Regions from separate parts of the Sphingobacterium sp. UGAL515B_05 genome, predicted to be linked through region 1. Evidence: riboswitches for the same ligand, from Rfam matches in the RefSeq annotation. Region 1 holds a riboswitch; each other region holds the start of a gene.
The links. A riboswitch is a leader RNA that binds a small molecule or an ion and turns the genes downstream of it on or off. The one in region 1 is predicted to bind S-adenosylmethionine.
Positions count from the first base shown of each region.

Region 2: linked by a shared signal. The riboswitch ahead of metF (methylenetetrahydrofolate reductase [NAD(P)H]) and the one ahead of OK025_RS13735 (5-oxoprolinase) in region 1 are both predicted to bind S-adenosylmethionine.
Region 3: linked by a shared signal. The riboswitch ahead of OK025_RS18000 (O-acetylhomoserine aminocarboxypropyltransferase/cysteine synthase family protein) and the one ahead of OK025_RS13735 (5-oxoprolinase) in region 1 are both predicted to bind S-adenosylmethionine.
Region 4: linked by a shared signal. The riboswitch ahead of metE (5-methyltetrahydropteroyltriglutamate--homocysteine S-methyltransferase) and the one ahead of OK025_RS13735 (5-oxoprolinase) in region 1 are both predicted to bind S-adenosylmethionine.

Region 1 is NZ_CP109907.1:3,376,154-3,380,371, reverse strand. Features, by position in the region: gene OK025_RS13745 (TolC family protein) at 1-591, opposite strand, end outside; gene OK025_RS13740 (DUF3050 domain-containing protein) at 814-1,584, opposite strand; SAM-I-IV-variant riboswitch at 1,795-1,888, shown strand; gene OK025_RS13735 (5-oxoprolinase) at 1,956-2,219, shown strand; gene OK025_RS13730 (RagB/SusD family nutrient uptake outer membrane protein) at 2,318-3,835, opposite strand; gene OK025_RS13725 (TonB-dependent receptor) at 3,841-4,218, opposite strand, start outside.
Region 2 is NZ_CP109907.1:2,362,084-2,366,301, forward strand. Features, by position in the region: gene OK025_RS09570 (30S ribosomal protein S16) at 1-113, shown strand, start outside; gene rimM (ribosome maturation factor RimM) at 233-757, shown strand; gene OK025_RS09580 (hypothetical protein) at 861-1,712, shown strand; SAM riboswitch class I at 1,931-2,033, shown strand; gene metF (methylenetetrahydrofolate reductase [NAD(P)H]) at 2,104-3,060, shown strand; gene OK025_RS09590 (DUF2723 domain-containing protein) at 3,308-4,218, shown strand, end outside.
Region 3 is NZ_CP109907.1:4,393,059-4,397,276, reverse strand. Features, by position in the region: gene OK025_RS18005 (FUSC family protein) at 1-1,115, shown strand, start outside; SAM riboswitch class I at 1,296-1,408, shown strand; gene OK025_RS18000 (O-acetylhomoserine aminocarboxypropyltransferase/cysteine synthase family protein) at 1,664-2,974, shown strand; gene OK025_RS17995 (alpha/beta fold hydrolase) at 3,008-4,051, shown strand; gene OK025_RS17990 (homoserine dehydrogenase) at 4,089-4,218, shown strand, end outside.
Region 4 is NZ_CP109907.1:1,314,772-1,318,989, reverse strand. Features, by position in the region: gene metE (5-methyltetrahydropteroyltriglutamate--homocysteine S-methyltransferase) at 1-1,624, opposite strand, end outside; SAM riboswitch class I at 1,703-1,806, opposite strand; gene OK025_RS05360 (response regulator transcription factor) at 1,993-2,682, opposite strand; gene OK025_RS05355 (HAMP domain-containing sensor histidine kinase) at 2,785-4,218, opposite strand, start outside.

The sequences.
Region 1 (4,218 bases):
GACGTCACTGTGCAATACAACACCCGCCTTATACAGATGCTCAATCTCCTTGAGCTGTGCCCGTTGATCAGCAATATCCTGCTCGATTAAAGATCGGTTACTATACGACAGTTCCAAATCCAAAAAAAGATTGCAAACCTCCAATTTCGTCTGCGCCGCGGCATTCTTCCAATCGATTCTAGCCAGCTCATTTTCCAATTTTTTGGACTCAATTTTCATCAGGTCCCGATGCCCGTTGTAGAGGTTCAGATAAAAATCCAGGCCGCTATCGTACAAGTAATGAATGATATCATGCTGGGCGGGTTTATTTAAAAGTCCCTGATCATACACAGGCATATTACTCGCATAACTAGCAGAAGCTCGGGCGGAAATCTTGGGCAGCAACTCCATGCGTTGCTGCTGTACCGCCACCTCAGTTTCTTTGAGCTGCAAATAAGACTGCTCAATGTATTTACTGTTCTGTAGTGCTTTGTCGATCATGTCTTTCAAGGACATGCGCAAAGAATCGAGGGCGAAGGTGTCCGAAATAGCGCATACTAACAATCCTATGGTTAGTATGCCTTTTGCCCAATAGGGAGGAAAAAAGTTCACGTGTGTTATGTAATTTTTTTGCGTTGCAAACTTAGACACTTATTGGAACTTGGATTTCTTCACAAACGCCAATATGTTATGGAAAAAAGACATTTTTTCATCAATTCAATCAAAAAGACCAATATCTGCCAAGAAGATCTTACCATATCCTTTTTTAAAGCACAAAAAAAAAGCCTCTCAAACGTTGATTTGAAAGGCCTTTCCGGATGGTATAAAACCAAACTATCCGTATAAGGAATCTTCTATTGCATTCCACAACTGTATTCTCTTTTGTAGCGCAACTTTACTAATCTCCTTCATTTCCGTCCATCTAACCTCATCGTCCTTCGCGAGATCTGTGATCATCTGCATCGCCAAAGGTCCATGCTCGTCGCCATCAAGGTCAATATGACGTTGAAAATAATAGATAAAGCTGTCCAGATTGGCTGTAGGGAAGTTTGTTTTAATTTCTTCCAAAATAGAGGTAAACATTCCCGGGATAAGATCTTCGCGTCCAAACGTAAATGCTGCGGCAATTTTATGCACCTCGCCCTCAGCAATCACTTCGAATGTAAAATTCAAAAAGTCTTTGATCCGCTTGTCCAATGTGGTCGTTGCAATGACATCGAATATGTTGCTCGATTTTTTGGCGTGAGCAATAAATTTATTGACCAGATGAAGATCGGCACCCATGGCATCCATGGCATCCAGATACATCTCAAAGTGGCTCAAACGACGACCATCAATGTATTCATCCGATTCCTCAGCCAATACAATTTCGTTGATTAGATAGCGTGTTGATGGATGCTCACTCGCAAACCAAGGTAAAGTCGTACAGGTCAATTTAATCTGTAAAGCTTTTAGTAAAGACATAAAATCCCATACAGCGTACACATGCCCTTCTGTAAAAGAACGTAGATTCTTGATCGTTTTGATCTTACGATACAAAGGGTGTTGCAATAATACCTCGCGTTCGGTAGCAATGTATTCGTTAATTTCCGCAATTCTATTCATGGCGCAAAAGTATTGTCTTATCTCTATTTTTAAAAGTATTTTCGATGAGATTACAGTAACATGATAAATTTTTCGCCCAGCTATCCGCTTCATAACCAAATCACAGCCAACAATGCGCCTCGCTTTTGACCGCCCTATTCCTGTTGCTAACGCCCATTTACCCTTAAAAACAAAAATATTTTTTATTATAAAAAATAATCTACTATATTTGTAGAGTATTCAGAATTGCATGATGCAATACCAACCGAGTGCAGGCACCGCGGTGGTAAATTAATACGGGTTTCGACCAAAATAAACGTCACAGAACGATTATTTTCCCCAACAAGATCTGGATACAGTTTATGGTTTAATCTTTTAAATTTTTAAATTGTATGGCTACTACAACAAATCTTTACCAACACTTACTGGAAAAATTCAGTTATTACTCAACAGATGAACTGATCCAGCTCAACAATGACACCATTTTGGGACAAGGCTGGGGTTCAGCCAAGGCAACCTTTAGAACAGCTTTGATCAGTACGTTCTCCAAAAGAGGACTGGATCTTTCCAACATCATTTCCAAGGAAGACGGTTTTACCTCGGTGAAGCATGTCCCTGTACGCTTGGAACAGAATGTCCTGATTCCTTTACAATAATCTTTATCGGCAAAAAAAAGCGCGCATCGAAAGGACTTCGTGCGCGCTGCTGTGGTTGGTTTAGGAAATTGCCGATTTAAAAGAAGGCAATAATCTTATTATTTATAGTTTGGATTCTGAATTAACACACCTGCGCTTTTCTCAATTTCTGTTTGTGGTAATGGCCAGCGGTAAAATTTGTCTTCAAAATGATAGGGCACTTTACTGTCTTTGACCGCATTGAGTACTTCGCCTGCGATATGCCAACGAATCAAGTCGTAATGCCGCAGTCCTTCGAAAGCAAGTTCAACCCTTCTTTCGTGGCGGATACGATCGCGCATTTTTTCCTTGGTATAACCGGCAGGGAACCCGGGCATCTGAACGCGGCTCCTCAATGTATTCATAGCATCGTAAACCGATTGATCTGGCCCGGCGATTTCATTTTGTGCTTCGGCATACATCAATAACACCTCTCCAAACCGCAGTACAACAGCATCCTGTTGGCTCAATGTTGAAAAGCCAAAAGGTAAGTTGGCCGGATCCAAAAATTTCAGCACCCCATAACCTGTAGGCCGCGGATTGGACGGTGTATGGATCTTACCGCCGCCAAAGTCGGGATGATCCACGAAAATTGTTTTGCTCAAGCGCGGATCCCTATCTTTGAAGGGATTGGCTCGGTCAGTCAAAGGTGATTCACCAAAAGGCAGACCATCTTTGCATTCATAGGTATCCACCAGGTTTTGCAACGGTGAAGCAGCGATCCAGTCGCCGAGGTACATGTCCCAGGGAGCGGTATTATTCGGTGCCAGAAAATTGACCGAAAAGATAATCTCGGTATTGTTCTTCTGTGTTGCATCGCGAAAGACATTTTCAAAAGCCGTACTCAGGGTATACTCTTTCATGACATCGGTGCATAAGTCTTTTACCTCTTTCAAGATTGCTAAATCGGGCACCCCTTTGTCACCATAAGCCGCAAACAGTAAAACCCGTGCTTTCAAGGCTTTTGCTGAACTTGCGGTCGCATGCCCCCCATTATTGAAATAAGGTTTAGCCGCTAAGTTAGCGATCCCAAAATCCAGATCAGCCCTAATCTGTTTTAGAATATTCTCCGCAGTTTCCTTTGGCTGACGCTGATTCTCCAGACTGAGGGAAGTCAGCACTAGCGGCACCTCACCATAAATACTGTACAATTGGAAATAAACAAAAGCACGGATAAAGCGGGCTTCGGCTTCCATATTTTTCTTCTCTGCATCGTTCATATCGGCGCCGTTATAGCCCTGAAGCTTTTCGATCAGGCGATTGGCACGTCCTATACCTACATAAGCATCGTTATAGATCCCGGTTTCGTAGCCACCTGTGGTCGGATTTAAATTCCCACCGACGATTTCATTGACGCTACCTGAGTTGAACTGATTGTAGCCATTGTCGGTCAGACAGTCCCGGAAAGGCATCCCGTAGGAGAAAGCCTCACTCTGCAACGAGGCATATACACCGGCCAAGGCATTATCAAAATCCGATTTTTTGCTAAAATAATTGTCCGAAGCGATCTGATCCAAAGGATTGAGGTCCAAGGCACTGTTACAGGAACCAAAAAATAGTCCGGATAGCATCAACGCTGTTATAAATTTCTTTTTCATAGCACTTAAAAGTTAACTTGTACACCAAATGAATAAATCTTGTTTTGTGGATACTGCACCAGATCACCATTTCCATAGCGTTCAGGGTCCAAGCCCTTAAATTTGGTCGCAGTAAGGAGGTTATCACCCGAAAAATAAACCCTTAGGCGGTCAATTTTATATTTTTTCAACAGCCCTTCAGGTAAAGTGTATCCGAACACAAGATTTTTCAACCTGAAGTATGAAGCGTCCTGTATAAAATAGCTGGAAGCACGGCTGAATTTCTCCGGAGCACTCCAACCCCAATAAATACGGGGCATCGTTGTCGAAGGGTTTTCAGGTGTCCAACGGTCTAACCAATCTTTTGTCGGCGGACTACCCTGTACAAATGGGGTTACACCCCA
Region 2 (4,218 bases), 1.0 Mb from region 1:
CTAAGAAAAAAGAAGAAAAAGCTGCTGCTGTAGCTGCTAAAAATGCTCCTGTAGCGGAAGAAACTGCTGCTGAAGAGACTGAAGCTCCTGCATCAGAAGAAACTGAAGGTTAATTCTTTCATAAAGTATTCGAGAAAGCCGACTCAATCTTGAGCCGGCTTTTTTTGAAACAGCCAATAGGCTAATGGTTTGCCAAATCATGTCTCACAGCTAATCGCTAAATACGAAATATATGACTATTGATCAAAGCTTTTACATCGGTTACATCAGTAAAACAAGAGGTCTTAAAGGAGAAGTACAACTATTTTTTGAATTCGAGGAATATGAGAGTTTGAATATCGATGTTGTCTTTGTGGAAGTGAACAAAAAACTTGTTCCTTATTTTGTTGATACCATTAAATTTCAAAAAAATAGTACAGCCTATGTGACATTTGAGGATGTGGATCATATCGATAAGGCTCAAGTACTTGTACGTAAAAAGCTATATCTTTCCAATGATAAGATGCCCGAGCGTGATCCAGACGATTTTAGATATACTGATTTAATCGGTTTTTTAGTGATTGATGAAAACCATGGTGAACTGGGGCAAATAACAGACGTCCAGGAATTTCCACAACAGTTTGTCGCTTCGGTAAATATGGACGGTAAAGAACTGATGTTCCCGCTGTCCGACGATTTGATCTTAGGAATCGATGGCGAAGAGGAGATCATTGAAGTTGAATTGCCAGAAGGCTTAGTGGATCTTTATAAAGAATAAGCATATCCCCAAGCTTATTCAAATGAATAGCGGTATACGAACTATTGTAGTAATTTCTTATCTTGGTCTGTATATTATTACTGGCCATAATTATTGATTGATTTTGAAACCGTTATTACTACTGCTATTTATATTCTCGTTGTCTTCTTGTGCTTTCTTTGGGAAGAAAAAGGACTTTCCTGAAGGCAATTACCAAATGATACTGGGCTATTCAAATGAGGAGTATCATAAAGTAAAAAGAGAATCACCCCAAAATGTGGAGGCAGATGCCTATGGTAATGATCCTATGCTATACCGGTCCTTTCTCTCACTCCAGGATAAAGATAAGTTTGTGATGGCGATCGATGATATCTTACTCTTCGGCAAGTATAGATTCAACGGCGATCGATTAGAATTGAATGATGAGAAAAAGGGTAGCCTCGCCTTAGATATTGTTAAGGTAAAAGGCGATTTTGTTCAGCTGAGAGGTGATTTTTCACAGTTTAGCTCAGCGCATGTACCCACTAGCGAAAGACTTTATATCAACTTTGCGCTAGATAAAACTCCTATCCGGGAGACCCCGAGCAAATTTGATAGCCAGGTGAATCTATGGCGAAATGCCCCTGTAAAATCAGAAAGTGAAAAGGAGATAAAGACCCGGACACTGAATTTTGTAGATTATTCTATCGCTTATTTCCAGCACATATCAAGTTCTGGCACACATCACGATTATCGATTGGATGGTGTTGAATCACCAATTATTTATGCTGAGAATGGCATTGTGCTAAAGAAGTGGGAAGATGTTCCTGAATCCTGGAAGGAATTGTTTTACAATGAACAAAATGCATTAGTTGCCTATCAATATTTATTTGATGGTTTTAAATATGGATCGAAAGAAGAGTACCATGTTACCGGACTCTTACTGATCACATTTTATCTCAAAAATTTACGAAATTCCCTGGCAACGAATCTTTAGCCGATCCTGTAGTGACTTAGGCAATCTCTTCGCTGTCAATGATCCTCGGTCGTTAATTTTATCTGTTTTTTTAAGTCTTTTACTTTTGTTGGAGCGTAAATTTCTATTATTGCCTGGGAATAAACCTGAAGCCGTATTTATTGCAGGCTTTTTGCGCCTATTTTTGCCTTTTCGAAAAAATATTTTTGTCTTTTGATTTTTTAAAACGATATTAGCAACGCTTATAGAGAAAGGCCGAGGGACTAGACCCGTTGAAGCCTTAGCAACCTGTCTTGTTCAAGGTGCTAAATTCTACCCTACTCCATGTGGGAAAGATAAGTTACATGTAGATAAACGATCCCTCGACTTGTGCGTTTCGATGTAAGCCAACCAAACTAAAAACAGTTTTTTAATGAAGATTATCGATCATATCCAGAATGCCAAAGGAAAAACATTGTTTTCTTTTGAGCTATTGCCACCGGCGAAAGGGCAGGGCATCCAAAGTATTTTTAAAACCATGGATGAACTGATGGAGTTTAAACCTCCTTTTATCGACGTAACCTACCATCGGGAAGATTATATCTATAAAGAGCATGCGAGTGGATTACTGGAACGCGTTTCCTATCGTAAACGTCCTGGGACAGTGGCGATATGTGCTGCAATCATGAATAAATATAAAGTAGATGCGGTGCCCCATTTGATATGTGGTGGTTTTACAAAAGAGGAAACTGAAAATGCATTGATCGATTTGAACTTCCTGGGGATAGATAACGTGTTGGTATTGAGGGGAGATGCACGTAAGGGCGACGCCGATTTTATACCGACCGATGGTGGACATGCTTTTGCAACAGACCTACTTGAACAGGTAACGGATATGAATAAAGGAAAGTATCTGCATGAAGACATTATCACATCGGAAAAGACTGATTTTTGCATCGGAGTAGCGGGCTATCCCGAAAAGCATTTTGAATCGCCAAATTTCAATACTGATTTTAAATATCTGAAACAAAAAGTCGATATGGGAGCAGAGTTTATTGTGACTCAGATGTTCTTTAATGTTGAAAAATACAAGGAGTTTGTAACAAAATGTAGGGACAATGGAATCCATGTGCCTATTATTCCGGGATTAAAACCACTGACAACGAAAAAACAGTTGGTTACACTACCAAGGATATTCCATTTAGATATTCCAGAGGAACTGAGTGATGCTGTTTCAGCATGTAAAACGAATGCCGACGTCAGACAAGTAGGTGAAGAGTGGTTGGTGCAACAATGTCAGGAGCTGATTAAATTTGGCGCTCCGGTTTTACATTTCTATACGATGAGTAATCCTGGTCCAACAAAGAAGATTGTTGAAAAACTAGCCTAACTCATAAAAGTAATACGAAAAGGGAGCCGATAAGCTTCCTTTTTTTTATCCTAGCATTCGTTGTGAAAGCCTAAAATATGTTCAGAATTTCGATTGTGTGGTTTAGTCGATCGCTATTTTCAGTGTTTAATAGCCTGTTTATAGTCAGATACTTGTGTTAAATAGTGTTAATTAACTTATTAGAATCAGGATAACTTTTTAACTTAAAGTGCTAAAAAGGATTTTAACAATAGACCAAATTGACCTTATGACGTACACTAGATTAAATTCTCTACTCGGCTTTGCTTGCGGACTAATTGCTACATGTGTCTATATCGCCACCGTTGAAAAGACGGTAAGCTGGTGGGATTGTGGTGAATTTATTGCCTGTGCCTACAAGCTGGAAGTGGCACACCAGCCGGGAGCACCATTATTTCTTCTTATTCAGAATATATTTTCCAACCTGGCTTTGGGTAATGCAGGTAAAATCGCCTATTGGATGAATATTGGATCCGCAATCTGCAGTGGGCTTACTGTTACATTTTTATTCTGGACGATAACAGCAATAGCCAAAAAGATACTCAACAGGCAAGAGAACGTTCAATTATCGAATTATTTCCAAATTTTTGCTGCGGGTTTAGTTGGTGCAATGGCTTTCTGTTTTAGTGATTCATTCTGGTATTCGGCGGTTGAATCTGAGGTATATGCGATGTCTTCATTGTGTACAGCAATTGTTTTTTGGGCAATTTTAAAGTGGGAAGTCCGTGCAGATGAAGCAGGTAGCGATCGTTGGCTGGTTTTTATTGCTTTTGTTATGGGCCTTTCGATCGGAGTGCACTTATTAAATCTGTTGGCAATTCCGGCTATAGCGATGGTTGTCTATTTCAGGAGAGCAGGACAGATCAGTGCGAAAGGTACAATAAAAGCTTTCTTGTTAGGAATGTTGATCTTGGGAGCCGTATTGTGGGGAATTATTCAATGGTTGGTCGGTTTAGCAGCGAAAGTGGACCTTTTATTTGTAAACTCACTAGGTTTGGGTTTTGGCTCAGGCATCTTGTTTTTGTGTTTGCTGTTGGGGAGCTTTCTCATTTATGGCCTATATTATTCTTATAAAAAGCGGCAATACACACTGCATACCGGGTTGCTGGTCTTTTGTTTTATTCTATTTGGGTATAGTTC
Region 3 (4,218 bases), 1.0 Mb from region 1:
GGTATGCACATCAATTATATCATAATAACTTTAAAATTAATGCCCTCTTACAGGATTTAAAAGAAATTCAAGAAGAGCAGGCCGGTCAAGCAAAAAGTATATTATGTTCGATCATAAGCAACATCGAAGCAATTATTGATGTACTCAACCGAATTCAGGTGGCTTTTTATCAAAATCAGGAAATCCAGGATAAGATTGACTGTAGTGAGTACCAACAATTTATCAATCGACCTTTGCGCAATCTCGCTGATCTAAAAAGTAAACTCCATCTGAATAACCCGCTTTTTCGCTTTGCCGTTCGGATGGCTCTTCTTTTTGGAACAGGTGCATTGATTGGTATTCTATTTTTGGATTTTAAATATACCTATTGGATCTTACTAACGATCGCTATTGTTGCCAGACCAGCATTTTCAATGACAAAAAAGCGTAATATAGAGCGTATTGTAGGCACATTCTCGGGTATAATAGTTGGCATATTCTGCTTAATTGCTATTCATTTTCTCCCGGCTCTTCTTACCATAGCTGCATTAGGTCTTTTCGGATTCTTTTTATTCAATCGATCTAATTACATGGTCAGTGTCATCTTTATTACCTTGGGAATTGTGATTGCGCTCAATTTGTTTGAAGGCAATATCAATCTCATTTTAGGCAGCCGAATGCTTTTTACACTTATTGGAGCATTCTTGGCTATAGCAGGTTATTTCTTGATACCTGTACGCCAGAGCACTGGCATGGTTCAGCTGGCAAAAGAGGTATCTCTTTACAACGAACATTATTTCCAGATCATCAATAACCGTCTGTCGGACGAAAGACAAAGTTCCTTTGATATACGACTGGCTCGCAAAAAAGCACAGACTGCCATGGCCCTGTTTTCAGACGCTATCAATCAAATGAAAAAAGAACCCGAACACAAATGGATGGATTGGTCACATATCCACCATTTTCAGGCACTCTCTTATCAGGTCAACTCCCATTTGGTGGGTCTTTCGCTATCGTTAAACAAAAAGACGAATCACCACCTGACGTATGATATCCATAGTAGAATTGATGCACTTAAACCTCTTTTAACAGATTTAAATCAAATTGCAGAACGGATCAACTTAAAGAAATCATAATACCCGATTGGCAGTTACTTATCTAGTTTCATGGGACAATATGTGATCCAATCGGTATGTTATTCAAAATTCCTTTAACTAAAAAATAGCTTTTCTTTTGCTTTAATAAAAAAAGAATTTATATTTGTATCGTCTTCGAAAGAAGATTCTAATCAACACCTCCCTTAATCAGTAGGTCTTGATTTATAAAGAAGTGGCGAGAGACTGGCTCAATGACCCACTGGCAACCTTCAATTTGTTTGAAAAGGTGCCAATTCCTGTCCAAAACAATATCGTTTTGGAGCATATAAATAACATAAGACAATGATTATTAAACTACTGAAGTCCATTAAAAATTCAGGTTCAACACAAGTGAGCCGCACGATAAGCGAAAGTGTAAGCCATCATACCACTGTATTGATGCGAATGCGTATGCATATGCACTTCCACGCTTGTTAAAAATCATTTCCTTTTTCTTGGATAAAGATTTAACAGACCCTTCAAGGAGGTGTGTATGCTTCTCTTTTTACTTAACAATTTCTTTTTGAACCCTTAAAATCTGATATATTATGTCTTCAAACAAAAATTTAAAATTCGAAACTCTTCAGGTTCACGCTGGCCAAGTCGCTGACCCTACTACGGGATCTAGAGCAGTTCCTATATATCAAACAACATCCTTTGTATTTGAAAATGCCGAACACGGCGCAAACTTATTTGCATTAAAGCAGTTCGGCAATATTTATACACGGATTATGAATCCTACTACGGATGTTTTCGAACAACGTATTGCGGCACTGGAAGGTGGAGTCGCGGCTGTTGCTGTTGCATCTGGCCAGGCGGCACAGTTTATTGCATTAAATAATATCTTGGAAAGTGGTGACAATTTTGTTGCCGGATCCAACTTATACGGCGGTACATTCAACCAGTTTAAAGTTTCTTTTAAACGCCTGGGCATCGAAGCTCGATTTGCAACGGACGCCGAGGCAGATAAAATTGAAGCCCTCATTGATGATAAAACAAAGGCCATCTATGTTGAAACAATTGGAAACCCAAGTTTCAATATTCCAGACTTTGAGAAAATTGCTGCAGTAGCGAAAAAATATGACCTACCGTTAATCGTCGATAATACTTTTGGCGCTGGAGGTTATTTATTTAAACCTTTGGAGTATGGTGCAAATGTGGTGGTAGAATCGGCTACTAAATGGATCGGTGGACATGGTACAAGCATTGGCGGTGTCATCGTCGACGGCGGAAACTATAATTGGGGCAACGGAAAATACCCGCAATTTTCCGAACCATCTGAAGGCTATCATGGCTTAGTTTTTTCCGAAGTTTTCGGTGAAGGCGGACCGTTTGGAAATATCCAATTTGCCATTCGGGCACGTGTGGAAGGGCTTCGGGATTTCGGACCAGCACTCTCCCCTTTCAATTCATTCTTATTATTACAAGGACTTGAAACCCTATCTTTGCGGGTACAACGCCATGTAGACAACACTTTAGAGGTAGCTAAATGGCTTGAGGCGCATCCACAGGTAGAAAAAGTAAATTATCCGGGCTTAAAAAGCTCTCCGAGTTTCGCTAACGCACAAAAATACCTTAAAAATGGCTATGGAGCAGTGCTTTCTTTTCAGCTCAAAGGTGACGCAGCACAAAAGGCCAATAGCTTTATCGACAGCTTAGAATTAATCAGTCACCTGGCCAATGTTGGTGATACGAAGTCATTGATTATCCATCCGGCAGCGACTACTCACCAACAATTGAGTGATGAAGATCAGGCAAATGCTGGAGTGTTCAAAGGTTTATTACGTCTTTCTGTAGGAATAGAACATATTGATGACATCAAAGCTGATTTACAACAAGCTTTTGATAAAATTAAATAATCAGATTTTTTCGGCTTAAAACGTAAACGTAAAATGAGTAAGCATATTTATCTGCACCCGGAGCCTTTTGTATTTGAAAATGGAAGAGAGCTTACTGATTTACAAATCAGTTATGAAACATTTGGCAAACCCAACGCAGATCGCAGTAATGTGATCTGGGTTTGCCATGCACTAACGGCCAATGCGGATGTACTGGATTGGTGGTCAGGTCTTTTTGGAACAGGTGAATTGTTTGATTCAAACGATTATTATATTATCTGCGCCAATGTCATCGGATCAGCATATAATAGCAGTAATCCGCTATCTATAAACCCAGCTACTGGACAACCTTACTACTTATCTTTTCCTGAATTTACAGTAAGGGATTTGGTCAAAGCCCATCAATCTCTTGCAGACCACCTGGATATCAAACAAATAGAGATCCTTATTGGGGGCTCATTGGGCGGTCAACAAGCATTGGAATGGGCCGTATCGCACAGTATAGCCATCAACCATCTAATCGTCGTTGGAACAAATGCCGTCCATTCACCATGGGGTATTGCATTCAATGAAAGTCAACGTCTTGCCATTACAACTGATCGAACCTTATACGCCAATCATCCCGATGGCGGAGCTAAGGGTTTAAAAGTTGCACGCGCTATGGCACTGTTGTCTTACCGCAACTATACAACGTATGCCAACACACAAAAGGAGGATGATAACGAAAAACTCGATCATTATAAAGCATCCTCCTATCAAAACTATCAGGGTGAAAAATTGGTGAAACGCTATAATGCGTACAGCTATTACTTCCTAACCAAAGCAATGGACAGCCATAATTTGGGTCGTGGAAGACGATCTATCGAATCCGCTTTAGCGAGCATCGACTGCCCAACTTTAGTGCTGAGCGTCAATACAGATTTGTTGTTTCCTCCACAAGAGCAACAATTTATCGCTCAACATATTCCCAATGCCCACTACCAGGAGATTGAATCTACCTATGGCCACGATGGATTTTTGATCGAAACAAAAAAACTCACTAAAATTATCAGCAGCTTTCTGCAGGAACAAAAAGTGTACATCAACGAATTAGTATAAGAGAATAAAATACATATAAGAGAATTTAAGAAGAGATATGAGTAATAAATTAACAATAGGGATGTTTGGGTTTGGTGTTGTAGGCCAAGGTCTTTACGATATCATCAAAACCAAAAATCTTAATCTGGAGATCAAGAAATTTGTCATTAAAAACGGTGATAAAAAAC
Region 4 (4,218 bases), 2.1 Mb from region 1:
CATCACCATAGATAATTGGAGGTTTTACACAACGTGAACCGTAAGATTGTACCCAGCCGTTTTGTGTGAAAGCGTAACCAGCCAATTGTTCACCGAAGTATTCAACCATGTCGTTACGTTCGAATTCGCCGTGTACTAATACGTCGATATCCAATTGCTCTTGAAGACGGATTGTGTTTTCAGTTTCTTCTGCGATTGCTTTATCGTACTCTGCCTGCGTGATAGCACCTTTTTTCAGGTCTGCTCTCCATTTACGAACATCTTTCGTTTGTGGGAATGAACCAATAGTTGTGGTAGGGAATGCCGGCAAGTTGAACTTCGCTTGTTGCGCTGCTTTACGGTCAGCAAATGCTGAAGTACGTTTCGCATCGTCATCAGTGATATTGCTTGTACGTGTTTTAACCTCTGGTTTGTGGATCAGTGGAGAAGTACGACGGCTTTCAGCTGCAGCTTTGTTCGCTTCGAAGCGTTTTGCTGTTTCAGCATCAACTTCACCTTCTGCTAATACGGCTAAGTCTTTTACCTCAGCTAATTTTTGTTTAGCAAATGCTAACCAGTTTTTTACTTCAGCTGGTAGCGATTGCTCATTGTGTTCATTGTCTAAGTCAAAAGGAACGTGCAACAATGATGAAGAAGGAGCTACCCATACACGGTCTTTTCCTAATGCATCAACAGCTTGTTTGATTTTAACCAATGATTTTTCGTAATCATTTTTCCAGATGTTACGGCCTTCAACAATACCCAAAGATAATGTTAATGAAGCAGGAACTTTAGCTAGTACCGTATCCAATTGGTTTTCACCGCGTACCAAATCCAAATGTAAAGCATGGATAGGTAGGTTAACTGCGATATCTTCGTTATCTTTTAAAGCTTCGAAGTAAGTCGTCGCGATTAATTTGATATTTTTTGCTGCTGCAGCTAATTTTTCGAAAGTTGGTTGATATAAAGCTTTTACTTTAGCATCTAAATCCAATGCTAAGAAAGGCTCGTCAATCTGAACATATTGCGCACCGGCCTCAGCTAGTTTAGCTAATATTTGCTCATATACTGGAACAAGTTTATCCAATAAATCGATGCGGTCGAAGCCAGCTTCTTTTTCTTTACCGATCAAAAGGTAAGTGATAGGACCTAATAGAACTGGTTTAGTATCGATGCCCAATGATTTTGCTTCGTTATATTCATTTAAGAATTTTTCGGACGTCAATTTGAATTCTTGATCTTTTGTGAATTCTGGCACCATATAGTGGTAGTTCGTATCCAACCACTTGGTCATTTCCATTGCCGTCACGTCGATTCCTTCTTGTTGGAAACCACGCGCCATGGCAAAATATAGATCTAAGCTGTAATTGTTATCTACTTTATTCAATAAAGAATGGTAACGAGCAGGAATTGCACCAACAGTAAGGGTTAAATCCAATACTTGATCGTAAAAAGAGAAATCATTGGAAGGGATCAAATCTATTCCAGCATCTTTTTGTGTTTTCCAATTGCCTTCACGAATTTTTTTTGCTGTGTCCAATAATTCCTCAACAGAAGATTTTTTAGCCCAATAGGCCTCATTGGCTTTTTTCAATTCGCGGAACGCGCCCACACGAGGGTAACCTAAATTGTTAGTCAATAACATAATGAATGTTTTTAATATTTCTTTTTCAACTATATTTCTTGCTAGAGAGAGAAGGACACACTAGAATTTGGTGACTTCGGCTTATCATTCCCATATCAAGTAGGGTAGAATTTAGCACCTTGTCAAGGGACAGGTTGCTAAGGCTTCATCGGGTCTATTCCCTCTGCCTTTCTCTATAAGCGACGCTAAGTTAGAACATTTCTTTTTGAAATGCAAATTTTTTATAAAAGTGCGTCAATTTTTTATATTCTACTAAGGATAAAATTGTTTTGTTCTTTTCTTTTCATCCATGATTTAGTGTATGTCCTGTTTCAATACGCTGTGTAGCATAAAAAATGGGGAATGACTGTTTCTCATTCCCCATGCTTTTAGCTTACCAAAAGTTTGTAACCTTTTCCGTGCACATTGACAATTTCAACTTTACTATCTTCTTTTAGATATTTACGAAGTTTACTGAGAAATACATCCATACTTCTACCCGTAAAGTAGTTGTCATCATGCCATATTTTTAATAAAGCTTCTTCCCGGGTCAGCACATCATTTTTCTTTAAACAAAGCAAGCGTAGTAGTTCCGCTTCTTTAGTGGATAGTTTTTGCATCTGTCCTTTGTAAGAAATTTGCTGACTTGTATAATCAAAGAAATAATCGCCAATTTCAAATTTATCAGCAACCACTTCCTCTTCTTTGTCTCGAACACTGCGTTTCAGCAAAGCATTGATGCGGAGCAATAATTCCTCTACTCGAAAAGGTTTTGTGATATAATCATCTCCCCCTAATTCGAAGGCTTCGGTTTTATCTTCCATCATCCCCTTTGCTGTGGCAAAGATAATAGGAACAGTATTGTTTGTTTTTCTGATTTCACGCCCCACTGTAAAACCGTCCTTTTTTGGCATCATGACATCGAAAATACAGAGGTCGTAGTTATTTTTTTTGAATTGAGAAATCGCTTCATCTCCATCCGTGCATAATGTGACGTCAAATTTTCCCTTTAATTCGAGATAGTCTTTTAAAAGATCCCCCAAATTAGGATCATCTTCTGCTAATAATATCTTTTGCATAATGATTATATTAATTTTCACCAATGTCCCTTGATGCTGATAAATCAGCTTTCCTCAACCTTTGAAATTTTTTAAAGAGGAAATATACAAAAAAGGAACGTTTTATTTTTTAATAGGCAAAATTACTTCAAAGGTCGTGCCCTTATCTTTTTCACTTTTAACTGTAATTTTTCCGTTCAGCCTTCTCAGGATATCCTGTACATAACTTAAGCCAAGACCAAATCCTTTGACATTATGAACATTTCCTGTTGGAATACGGTAGAACTGGTCGAAAATCTTTTGCAGGTGATCCCGGCTCATCCCAATACCGTTGTCGGCAATGGTGACGACAATGGTATCACCGACATTTTTTGATTGTATATTCACATGCAGATCTCCTTTGTTGTACTTAATCGCATTATCCAGTAGATTATAAAATACATTTGAAAAATGCAGCTCGTCACCAACAACTACATCTTTCGTTGCCGCTAGATCTATGGAAAATTTTCCGCCTATATTTTGCATCCTTAACTGCATACTGTCGGTAACTGCTGAAACAAGATCATTAATATGCACATCTACCTGGTCTAACTTTAATGTTTCCTTTTCCAATCGAGCTAGATCAAGTACACGTTCGATGTGATTTCCTAGCCTAACATTTTCGTCATAGATGATATTGGCTAATTTTTGAACACGTTTATGGTCTGCATTGATGTCGGGGTCTTTCAGCGATTCACTGGCAATCATGATGGTCGCAACAGGTGTTTTAAATTCGTGCGTCATGTTGTTGATGAAATCTGTTTTCATTTCCGAAACTTTCTTTTGTCTGAAGATGATAATCAATGTATATGCAAAACAACCCACCAATAAGAATAGGAGTGCAAGCATAGGCAGAAGCAGATAGCCCATATTATCTGCGATTATTGCCTTTTTATTGGGAAAGTAGATTGTTAATTTTCCTGGTGCAGCACCGATATCACCTTTAAATAGAGCAGTAGAGTATTTCGTTGTATTAGTAGGGTTGTTTAAAGCAGCCTCGTTTAGGATATTATTTAGCAATATATTGTTTGTACTCCATATTTCAATATTAAAAGGAGCTTTAATATCGCGTTGAGCCAACTCATCTTTGATCAGTTCCTGGACAATGATGACATTCAACCGATCCTTTAACGGACGCTTTGCTAGCTCCATTCCAATAGCAACATCTTCGATGTAATCTGCCTTTTTACCACCGAGCATAGCAACGGAGTCGTAAACGTTGAAACCGGACCAAGAATTCTTTCTGTTTAGCACATCGAGCCTTTTTTCCAAATCAGAGATGGTTTTTGCAAGTTTTGCATTCTCTCTTGGTGGTAACGTGGCTACCCTAAATTTTGTCTGTTGATTGACCAATGGGTCCATTAGTGGGATAACAAACCGCGTGCTGTCATCTTTCCCATTCACCTGATCATCTACTTTTGATGCATTTAACATGATAAAAGCCTGTACTAGATTATCGTCTGTAAGCTCATTTGAAACAGAAAATTTGATGTATTTCTGGTACTCTGGTCTTTTGAT